2 regions of the Kitasatospora sp. NPDC051914 genome follow, and region 2 is predicted to be linked to the other one. Evidence: riboswitches for the same ligand, from Rfam matches in the RefSeq annotation. Region 2 holds a riboswitch; the other holds the start of a gene.
What was found. A riboswitch is a leader RNA that binds a small molecule or an ion and turns the genes downstream of it on or off. The one in region 2 is predicted to bind thiamine pyrophosphate.
Positions count from the first base shown of each region.

Region 1 (4,742 bases), on a different contig from region 2:
CTCCCCGGCGGTGAAGCAGCCCGCGGTGTTCGGCAGCACCCGGATCGCGTTGCGGGCCAGCACGTCCAGCACCGAGCCCTGGGTCGAGGCGTTGACCCGGCGCATCGCCACCGTGGTCAGCTCGGTGCCGGAGACCTGCAGCGCCTGCTCCAGCACGTCCAGGCTGGGGGCGCCGCCGGTGCCCATGATCAGGCGCGAGGTGAAGGTGGTGTCCGCGATGGTGAGCAGGTCGTCGGCCATCGTCAGCCTCCCTGGACGGCGGTGAGGATCTCCACCCGGTCGCCCGCGCCGAGCACGGTCGCCGGCCAGGCCCCGCGCGGCACCACGGCCTCGTTGACCGCGGCCGCCACCCCGGTGTTCGCGGCGCTGACCTCGGCCACCACCTGGGCCAGCGTGGTGCCCGCGGGCAGCTCGCGCGGCTCGCCGTTGACGGACAGGGGGACGGGCGCCGGTTCGGTGTTCAGCATGCGAGGGCCTTCGAGTGGAAACGGTCGGGGGAGAAGGGGGCGGCGAGTCCGGGGACGCTCCCGGTGGCCAGGTACTCGCCGAGCAGGTCGGCGGTCACCGGCGTCAGCAGCACCCCGTTGCGGTAGTGCCCGGTGGCGGCGACCAGCCCCGGCAGCGCGGTCGGGCCGAGCAGCGGCGCGTTGTCGGGCGAGCCCGGGCGCAACCCGGCGCCGGTCTCCACCAGCGGAAGCTCGGTCAGACCGGGTACCAACTCGTGTGCGTCGCGCAGCAGTTCGTAGACCCCGCCGGCGGTGACGGTGGTGTCGAAGCCCTGCTCCTCGCTGGTCGCGCCGATCACCAGCTCGCCGTCCGCCCGCGGCACCAGGTAGATGTGCTGCCCGCGGACCACCGCCCGCACGTTGCGCGACAGGAACGGCCGGTACGCCGGCGGCACGTGCAGCCGCAGCACCTGGCCCTTCACCGGCCTGACCGGCGGCAGCACACCCTCCGGCAGGCCCGGCAGCAGGTGGCTGCGGCAGCCCGCCGCCAGCACCACCCTGTCGCCCGCGAGCTCCTCGCCGCCGTCGGTGCGCACGCCCGCCGCCCGGCCGTCCTCGACCAGCAGTTCCCCGGCGCTCGCCCGGTGCAGCACCACCCCGGCCCGCTCGCAGGCCGCGACCAGGGCGCGGGCCAGGCGCCGGCCGTCGACCTGGTGGTCCCCGGTGACCAGCAGCCCGCCCCGGACGCCCGGAGCCAGCATCGGCTCAAGTCGGCGGCACTCCCGCCCGGTCAGCCACTGCGAGTCCAGGCCCAGCCGGCCCTGGAAGGCGTGCAGTTCGCGCAGTTCCTCGCGGTCGTCCGCGTCCAGCGCCACCGCGAGCGTGCCCGTCCGCCGGTACCCGGTGTCCAGGCCCGTCGCCTCGGTCAGCTCGGCGGCGAACGCCTCGTACCGCTCGTTCGACGCCATCCCCAGGCGCAGCAGCGGCTCCTCGCCGTACTGCAACTCGGTGACCGGCGCCAGCATGCCCGCGGCGACCTGCGCCGCACCGCCGCCCGGGGCGGGATCGACCAGCGCCACCGACAGGCCGCGCTGCGCCGCCCGCCAGGCGACGCCGAGCCCGATGATGCCGCCGCCGACCACCAGCACGTCGGAATGGGACCGTGCCACGTCGCTGATTCTCCCTTCGCCGGCATGACCCGGATCAGGTTCGGACGGTCGCAGGCCGCTCCAGCCCGCCTCTCAGCCCGGTGCACCGGGCTCCCGTGTGGTGTGCACCCACCATAACGCCGGGTGTCGCCCACCCCGAAAGGGCGTACACGGGCTGGACACCCCGGCCGATAGGGTGGCCGCCGTGGCAGAGCTGAACAGCACGGACCGGGTCGTCGTCGTCGGCACCGGCATGGCCGGCGCGCAGTGCGCGCTCGCACTGCGGCAGGGGGGATTCGGCGGCCGGGTGGCCCTGGTCGGCGACGAGCCGCACCGCCCCTACGACCGGCCGCCGCTGTCCAAGGACGTCCTGCTCGGCAAGACCGACAGCACCGCCTTCGACATCGACTGGGAGGACCTCGGCGTCGAGCTGCTCCTCGGCCGCCGCGCCACCGGCCTCGAACCGGGCGTCCTGCACACAGACGCCGGCCCGCTCGACCACGACGCCCTGGTCGTTGCCACCGGCGCCGAGGCCGTCGAACTGCCCGGCGCGGCCGGCGCCCGGCTGCTGCGCACCGTCGACGACGCCCTCGCGCTGCGCGCCGACCTCACCCCCGGCACCCGGATCGCCCTGGTCGGCGCCGGCTGGATCGGCGCCGAGACCGCCACCGTCGCCCGTCGGCTCGGCTGCCGCGTCACCGTCGTGGAGGCCGGGCCCGCCCCGCTGCCCGGCGCCCTGCCCGCCGAACTCGGCGCGCTGATGGCCCGCTGGTACGCGGACGCCGGCATCGACCTGCGCTGCGGCACCGGCGTCGCCGCCGTCGAGCCCGGCGGCCTGCTGCTCGCCGACGGCAGCCACGTCCCGGCCGACCACGTCGTCGTCGGCATCGGCGCCCGCCCCGCCACCGGCTGGCTGGCCGGCTCCGGCGTCGCCCTCGACACGAACGGCGCCGTCCTCGCCGACGAACGGCTGCGCACCACCGCCCCCGGCGTCTGGGCCGCCGGCGACTGCGTCTCCTACCCCTCCGCCCGCTCCGGCACCCGGCTCACCGTCCAGCACTGGGACCACGCCCTGCACTCCGGAGCCGCGGCCGCCGCCTCGCTGCTCGGTTCCGACGCCGCGTACGACCCGGTGCCGTACTTCTGGTCCGAGCAGTTCGGCCGCATGGTCCAGTACGCCGGGCGGCACGGCGACGCCGACGAACTCCTGTGGCGCGGCACGCCCGACGACCCCACCTGGTCGGTGCTGTGGCTGCGCGACGGCGCCCTCACCGCCCTGCTCGCCGTCGACCGGCCGCGCGACCTCAACCAGGCCAAGCGGCTCATCGACAAGGGCACCGTGCTCGACCCGGCCCGCGCGGCCGACCCCGAGGTGCAACTCAAGTCCGCCGCCGCCTGACCCGGCGCCCGGCCCCCGACGCCCGGCGGCCGTCCGGTCACGATCCGTCATCGGTCACCCGCGCCCGGTGCGGGCTGCGTGCACGCGGGGCCCGGCAGGTGGCAGTCTGGTGCCGTGAGTGAGATCGATCCCAAGATTGACGCCCTGGTCCCGGCCTGGATGTACCTGCCCGACATCTCCGAGCTGTGGGGGGTGCAGGTCACCGAGGTCCGCAACATGGTGAAGTCCAACACCCTGCTGGCCGTCCGCCGCGGGGAGAACAAGTCGCTGCAGGTGCCCGCGGCCTTCATCACCCCCGACGGCCCGGTGAAGCACCTCGTCGGCACCCTGACCGTGCTGCGGGACTCCGGCTTCAACGACGAGGAGATCCTCGAGTGGCTCTTCACCGAGGACCCGTCGCTGCCCGGCAGCCCCATCCAGGCCCTGCACGAGAACCGCGCCACCGAGGTCAAGCGCCGCGCCCAGGCGATGGCGCTCTGATGGCCGACCCGCGCGAGCTCCTGGCGGACGCCCGGCTGTACCTGTGCACCGACGCCCGGCGCGAGCAGGGCGACCTGCCCGCGTTCCTCGACGCGGTGCTCGCGGGCGGCGTGGACATCGTCCAGCTCCGCGACAAGGGTCTGGAGGCCCGCCAGGAACTCGAGTACCTGGAGGTCTTCGCCGACGCCGCCCGCCGCCACGGCAAGCTCTTCGCCGTCAACGACCGGGCCGACGTCGCGCACGCCGCACGGCCGCAGGTGCTGCACCTCGGGCAGGACGACCTGCCGGTGCCGGCCGCCCGCGCGATCCTCGGTGAAGGGGTCGTGATCGGACGGTCCTGCCACGCCGAGGCGGAGGTCGACGCCGCGATCGCCGAACCGGGCGTCGACTACTTCTGCACCGGCCCGGTCTGGCCCACCCCCACCAAGCCCGGCCGGCCCGCACCCGGCCTCGGCCTGGTCTCCTACGCGGCCAAGGCCGTGACGGACCGTCCGTGGTTCGCCATCGGCGGCATCGACGAGACCAACCTCGACGAGGTCCTCGCGGCCGGCGCCCGGCGGATCGTCGTCGTCCGCGCCATCACCGCCGCCGAAGACCCGGGCGCAGCAGCCGCCTCCCTGGCCCGCCGCCTCCGCAACGCCTGAGGGCCAAGCCGGCCCGTCAGGGGTGCGGGGAACTGCGCAGTCCGAGAGCGGGCATCACGACGGTACGGGCCGAGCCGGTTTCCGTACGACGACCCGCATCCGAATTGCGCAGTTCCCCGCGCCCCTTCTTGTGGTTTGCCGTTCTGGCTCGGTGGGCCCAGCCCGGACTGCGCAGTTCCCCGCGCCCCTGATCGAGCTCTCCGGGTCAGTGCTTCCGGACGGTGGCGGCTTCGGCGAGGGCGAGGAGGGTGGGGCGGGCGGGGCCGTCGGCGAGGGGGGCGGCGTCGAGGGCGGTGAGGGACTGGTGGACGAGTTCGTCGATGCGCGCCTCGACGCGGTCGGCGGCTCCGCTGCGCTCCACCAGCGCCCGCAGGACGGGGATCTCCTCGGGGGCCAGGTCGGCCGCGCCGAGGCGTTCGTCGAGGTGCCGGGCGTCGGCGGGGGAGAGGCCCCGCATGGCGTGGGCGACGAGGAGGGTGCGCTTGCCCTCGCGGAGGTCGTCCCCGGCGGGCTTGCCGGTGACGGCGGGGTCGCCGAAGACGCCGAGGAGGTCGTCGCGGAGCTGGAAGGCCTCGCCGAGCGGCAGCCCGAACGCGCTGTAGGCCTCGACGAGTTCCGGTCCGGC
Region 1 covers NZ_JBFAXX010000007.1:120,715-125,456, forward strand. Annotated here, with positions in the region: gene AB0M03_RS07245 (thiazole synthase) at 1-240, opposite strand, end outside; gene thiS (sulfur carrier protein ThiS) at 243-467, opposite strand; gene thiO (glycine oxidase ThiO) at 461-1,615, opposite strand; TPP riboswitch at 1,610-1,722, opposite strand; gene AB0M03_RS07260 (FAD-dependent oxidoreductase) at 1,848-2,993, shown strand; gene AB0M03_RS07265 (Rv2175c family DNA-binding protein) at 3,108-3,473, shown strand; gene thiE (thiamine phosphate synthase) at 3,473-4,117, shown strand; gene AB0M03_RS07275 (polyprenyl synthetase family protein) at 4,323-4,742, opposite strand, start outside.
Region 1: it holds a riboswitch for thiamine pyrophosphate, as region 2 does, so the genes downstream of both, thiO (glycine oxidase ThiO) here and AB0M03_RS16825 (cytosine permease) in region 2, are expected to answer to the same signal.

Region 2 (4,742 bases):
CGACGATGCTCAGCCCGCGGCCGCCGCGGGCGGTCAACGAAGGGCTGGCGGGCAACGGCCGGGTGCTCGCCCCGCCGTCGGTGACCTCTACCGTGAGGCCGTCCGCATGCGTCCACCAGCGGACCAGGATTCCGTCCTGACCGGGTTCGCCCGGACGTTCCCTGGTGCCGTTCCCGGACACCGTGACCGACCGGGTGAGCAGTGCGTCGACCATGCCGGCCGCCGTCCGATCGCCGAGTTCCTCCAGCTTTCCCAGCGGCCGTGCGTATCGACAGGAATTGCTCAGCAGTTCGGAGAGGATCAACACCGCGTCGTCGATGACCGTGTCCGGTATCGAGCGATCGCCGAGCTCGCTGCGCATCCTCCGCCGTGCCGCTCCGACGCCTGCCGGACCGTGCGGCACCGCCATGGTCGACGAAGTCGGCCCTACCTTTTCGGGCACAGCACGCGCCACCATCAACGCCACCCCCGGGACCTCCTTCAGCGTCTGCCGAGGGATGGATGCCCCTGGAGAATGCGTCGGAAACAGCCGCGGGGCGATCACTCGCGGACATTTCAAGAGGCCGCGACGCACGGTATTCAACCTCTGATAAACCGCTTACGGTCCGTTGTGAAAGTCTTAGGAATTGAGCGTTCTCTGAGCATCCGTCAGCAGTTTGCGCTCCCCCGTGCGCGCTCCTTGCACTCCGATCCGCCGGGGTCGCGCGCTCAGCGGCCGAGCTGCGCCAGCACCTCGCGCGGGCGGTTGGTGATCAGCGCCTCCACGCCCAGCTCCACGCAGAGCTCGACGTCGGCCGGTTCGTCCACCGTCCAGACGTGCACCCGGTGCCCGGCCCGGCGCAGCGCCGTCACCAGCCCGGGGTTGCGCCGCACCAGCTCGATGCCGGGCCCGGCGATGCCGGCCCCGCCGGGCAGCGCACGGGTGCGGCCCAGCACCGGCAGCCGCCGCTCCAGCAGGTACACCGTCGGCACCGCGGGCACCGCACGGCGGATCCGGTGCAGCGACAGCTCGGAGAAGCTCATGATCCGGACGGTGGACTCCTCCGGGGTGCGCGGCAGCAGCCCGAAGCGGTCCAGCAGCCGCACCAGCTCGGCCTCCGTCCGGCCCGCGTGGCGGGTGGGGTGCTTGGTCTCGATCGCCAGCTCCACCGGGCGGCCGGCCTCGGCCACCAGCTCCAGCAGCCCCTCCAGGGTGAGGATCGAGCTCGGCCGCGGCGTGCCGGGCGAGTGCCAGGAGCCGAAGTCCAGCTCGGAGAGCTGGGCCAGGGTCATGGCGGAGACCACGCCCCGGCCGTCCGAGGTGCGCTGCACGGTGCGGTCGTGGACGCACACCAGCCGGCCGTCGGCGGTCAGCCGGACGTCGCACTCCAGCCCGTCCGCGCCGTCCTCCAGCGCCCGGGCGTACGCCTCCAGGGTGTGCTCGGGCAGCGCGGCGGAGGAGCCCCGGTGGGCGATGACCTTGACCGCCCGGCGGTCCCGGGCCTGGCCGCCGGCGGCCGGGGCGGCCTGACGGAGTTTCTGAGTGTCCACATCAACACCCTACGAGTGGTCCGATGTCGGGACGGATTCGCCACGGAAAACCCGCGGTGAACAGCTCCGTCCGGCGCCCCGGCGGGGCTGCGCGGGTCAGGCCGCGGTGCGGTCCGTCCGGCGCGAGGTGAGCAGTGCCAGGGCCCAGGTTGCCAGGGCCGGCACCAGGAAGCCGAACAGCGAGGCCGAGGTCCACGGCTGCGGGGTGAAGTGCAGCGCCGACTGCAGGTCCTTCCAGAAGCCGGTCCACCAGTCCGCGATGCCGGTCGGCGCGATGAACTGGTAGGTGGCGAAGCCCAGCGCCCACGGCAGCAGCATCGGCCACCGGGACGGCGCGTCCTGCGAGGTGTTCCAGCCGTACCGGCCGGCGCCGAGGAAGTAGTCCACCGCCAGCACCGCCAGCAGCGGCACGAACACCGCGCCGATCAGGTACAGGAAGTTCGCGTAGGTGGCGTAGAACTCGCCCTCCTGGATGCGCAGCGCCAGCAGCGTCACCAGGACGCCGATGCCGCCGGTGAGCAGGCGCCGGTCCACCTTGGGCAGCAGGTTGTGGACGGACATCGCGGTCGAGTACACGTTCGCGAAGGACTGGTCGGTCTCCCGGATCACCAGCACCAGGAGGAACACCCAGCCGGCCGCGACGCCGGTGAACGAGGAGAAGATCTTCGAGGTGTCGCCGCCCGACTGCAGCAGCGCGATCAGGCCGAGGATGTAGCACCAGGCCTGCGCCAGCGAGTAGCCGGCGAAGGTGCCCCAGTACGCCGAACCGGGGGTGCGGGCGTGCCGGGTGTAGTCGGCGGCCAGCGGCACGAAGGAGATCGACACCGCGATGATCGCGTCCGTCGCGGACAGGAAGCCGTCCCAGTTGCCCGCACCCGGGTCCGGGAAGCCCTGCCGGCCCAGCTGGACGGTGAAGTACACCATCGCCACGCCGACCGCGACCGCCACGTACTTGCGCAGCACCGCGATCGAGCCCAGCGGCCAGATGGTCAGCACCGTGGTCAGCACGCCGGCCAGCAGCACGAACAGCCAGCGCCAGCCCTGGGTGCCGGCCACGGTCTGCGCGCCGCCCGCGATCACGATCAGCTCGAAGACGCCCCAGCCGATGCACTGCAGGATGTTCAGCACCGTCGGGACGTAGGAGAGGCGGGTGCCGAACAGGCCGCGCAGCATCGCCATGGCCGGCGCGCCGGTGCGGGCGCCGATCAGCGCCGCGACGCCCAGCATCGCCGTACCGATCACCGTGCCCGCGACGATCGCGGTCACCGCGGCGGCGAAGGAGAGTTCGTGGCCGGGGAGGCCGAGCACGGTGACCGCGCTCTGGAAGCCGATCAGGCTGACGCCGAGATTGGCCCACAGCGCGAACTGGGCGCGGAAGTCGAGCGTCCGCGGAGGGGCGGTGTCCAGGACGAGCGGCGCCTCGACGCGCCGACCGGCCTCGACACCGGGAACAGGGGCAGGCGAAACAGCCGTCATGGCCGATACTCCCTACGCCGGCATTACCCGGACAGGTTCAGGCGGTCAGCGCCCCCTCGTCCGGCCCGGAACGGACCCGGCCGGTCGATCGGCGCACTCTCAGCCTGGAAGGTCCAAGCTCCCGCGTGTTCAGATTGGGACGACAGGCTAGCCGGACCCGCCGGGAACGCCAAGGCCCGGAGGTTTCCGTTCCGTATCGCGGGACCGCGGGCCGACATCCGCGCGCCGCCGCCGTGCGGATCCGCTCCGGTGCAGGTCGGAGGCATCCTGTCAGGGACGCCTAAGGATTCTTAGACGTTCTTCAGGGGGCTCCTTACGGCAACCGAATCCGACATGCGAAACACTGTGGGCCAAGGTCCTGTCAGCTATGGAGGTCGTCCTTGAGCACCGAGCACGCGAGTGGATCCACCGGGCCGCAGGAGGCGCAGCAGCAGCCCTCCGGCGAGCCCCGTACGGTGGTTCCGGCTCCCGACACCGCGGCGGCCGACGTGCCGCAGCCGGTCGTTGAGTCCGCGCCGACGCTCGCCCTCAGCAAGCTGAGCGAGCCGGCCCCGGCCGCGCCGTCCCCGTACATCGACGCGCCGCCGGCCGCCCCCGCGGCCCCCGCTTACATCGACGCCCCGCCGCCCGCGGCCCCGGCCGCGCCGTCCCCGTACATCGACGCCCCGCCGCCCGTGGTGGCGCCCCCCGTCCAGCCGCAGCCGGCCAACCCCTACGCGGCTCCGCCCGTCGCCTCCACCGACCCGTACGGCACGCCCTCGGCCCCGCCGCCGGCGCCGCCGATGCCCACCGGAGAGGTGCACCACCCCTTCGGCGCAGGCCACCCGGTCGGCGGCTGGGGGCACCCGGCGGGCGGCCCCGGCACTCCCGGTGCGGGCAACCCGGGCGAGCCCGGCGGCCCCGGCCACCCGTACGCCTCGGCCGGCAGCCAGCCCCCGCGCCGCAAGCGCGGCGGGATGGTCGCGCTGATCGCCGCGGTCGCCCTGGTGGCGGGCGTGGCCGGCGGCGCCATCGGTGCCGCCGTCACCGGCGACGACAGCTCCGGCGGCACCAGCCGCACCAGCACCACGGTCAGCGTCAGCGACAGCCGCAAGGTCACCGACCGCGCACCGGACTCGGTCGCCGGCATCGCCGCCAAGGCGCTGCCCAGCACCGTCACCATCAAGGCGCAGGGCTCGCAGGAGTCCGGCACCGGCACCGGCTTCGTCTTCGACACCGAGGGCCACATCCTCACCAACAACCACGTGGTCGCCCCGGCAGCCAGTGGCGGCAAGCTCACCGTCAAGTTCTCCGACGGCTCGTCCTACACCGCCTCGGTGGTCGGCCGCGCCCAGGGCTACGACGTGGCCGTGATCAAGCTCGACAACCCGCCGAAGGACAAGCTCAACCCGCTGCCGCTCGGCGACTCCGACAAGGTCGCGGTCGGCGACGCCACCATCGCCATCGGTGCCCCGTACGGCCTCGAAGGCACCGTCACCACCGGCATCATCAGCGCCAAGGACCGCCCGGTCGCCTCCGGCGACGAGACGGGTGCCCAGGCCTCCTACATGAACGCCCTGCAGACCGACGCCTCGATCAACCCCGGCAACTCCGGCGGCCCCCTGCTCAACGCCTCCGGCGCGGTGATCGGCATCAACTCGGCGATCCAGTCCAACACCAGCGGCTCCGGCCGGGCCGGCTCGATCGGCCTCGGCTTCGCGATCCCGATCAACCAGGCCAAGTGGGTCGCCGAGACG
Region 2 covers NZ_JBFAXX010000022.1:97,808-102,549, reverse strand. Annotated here, with positions in the region: gene AB0M03_RS16835 (ATP-binding protein) at 1-361, opposite strand, end outside; gene AB0M03_RS16830 (glycerophosphodiester phosphodiesterase family protein) at 709-1,455, opposite strand; gene AB0M03_RS16825 (cytosine permease) at 1,627-3,006, opposite strand; TPP riboswitch at 2,999-3,141, opposite strand; gene AB0M03_RS16820 (trypsin-like peptidase domain-containing protein) at 3,387-4,742, shown strand, end outside.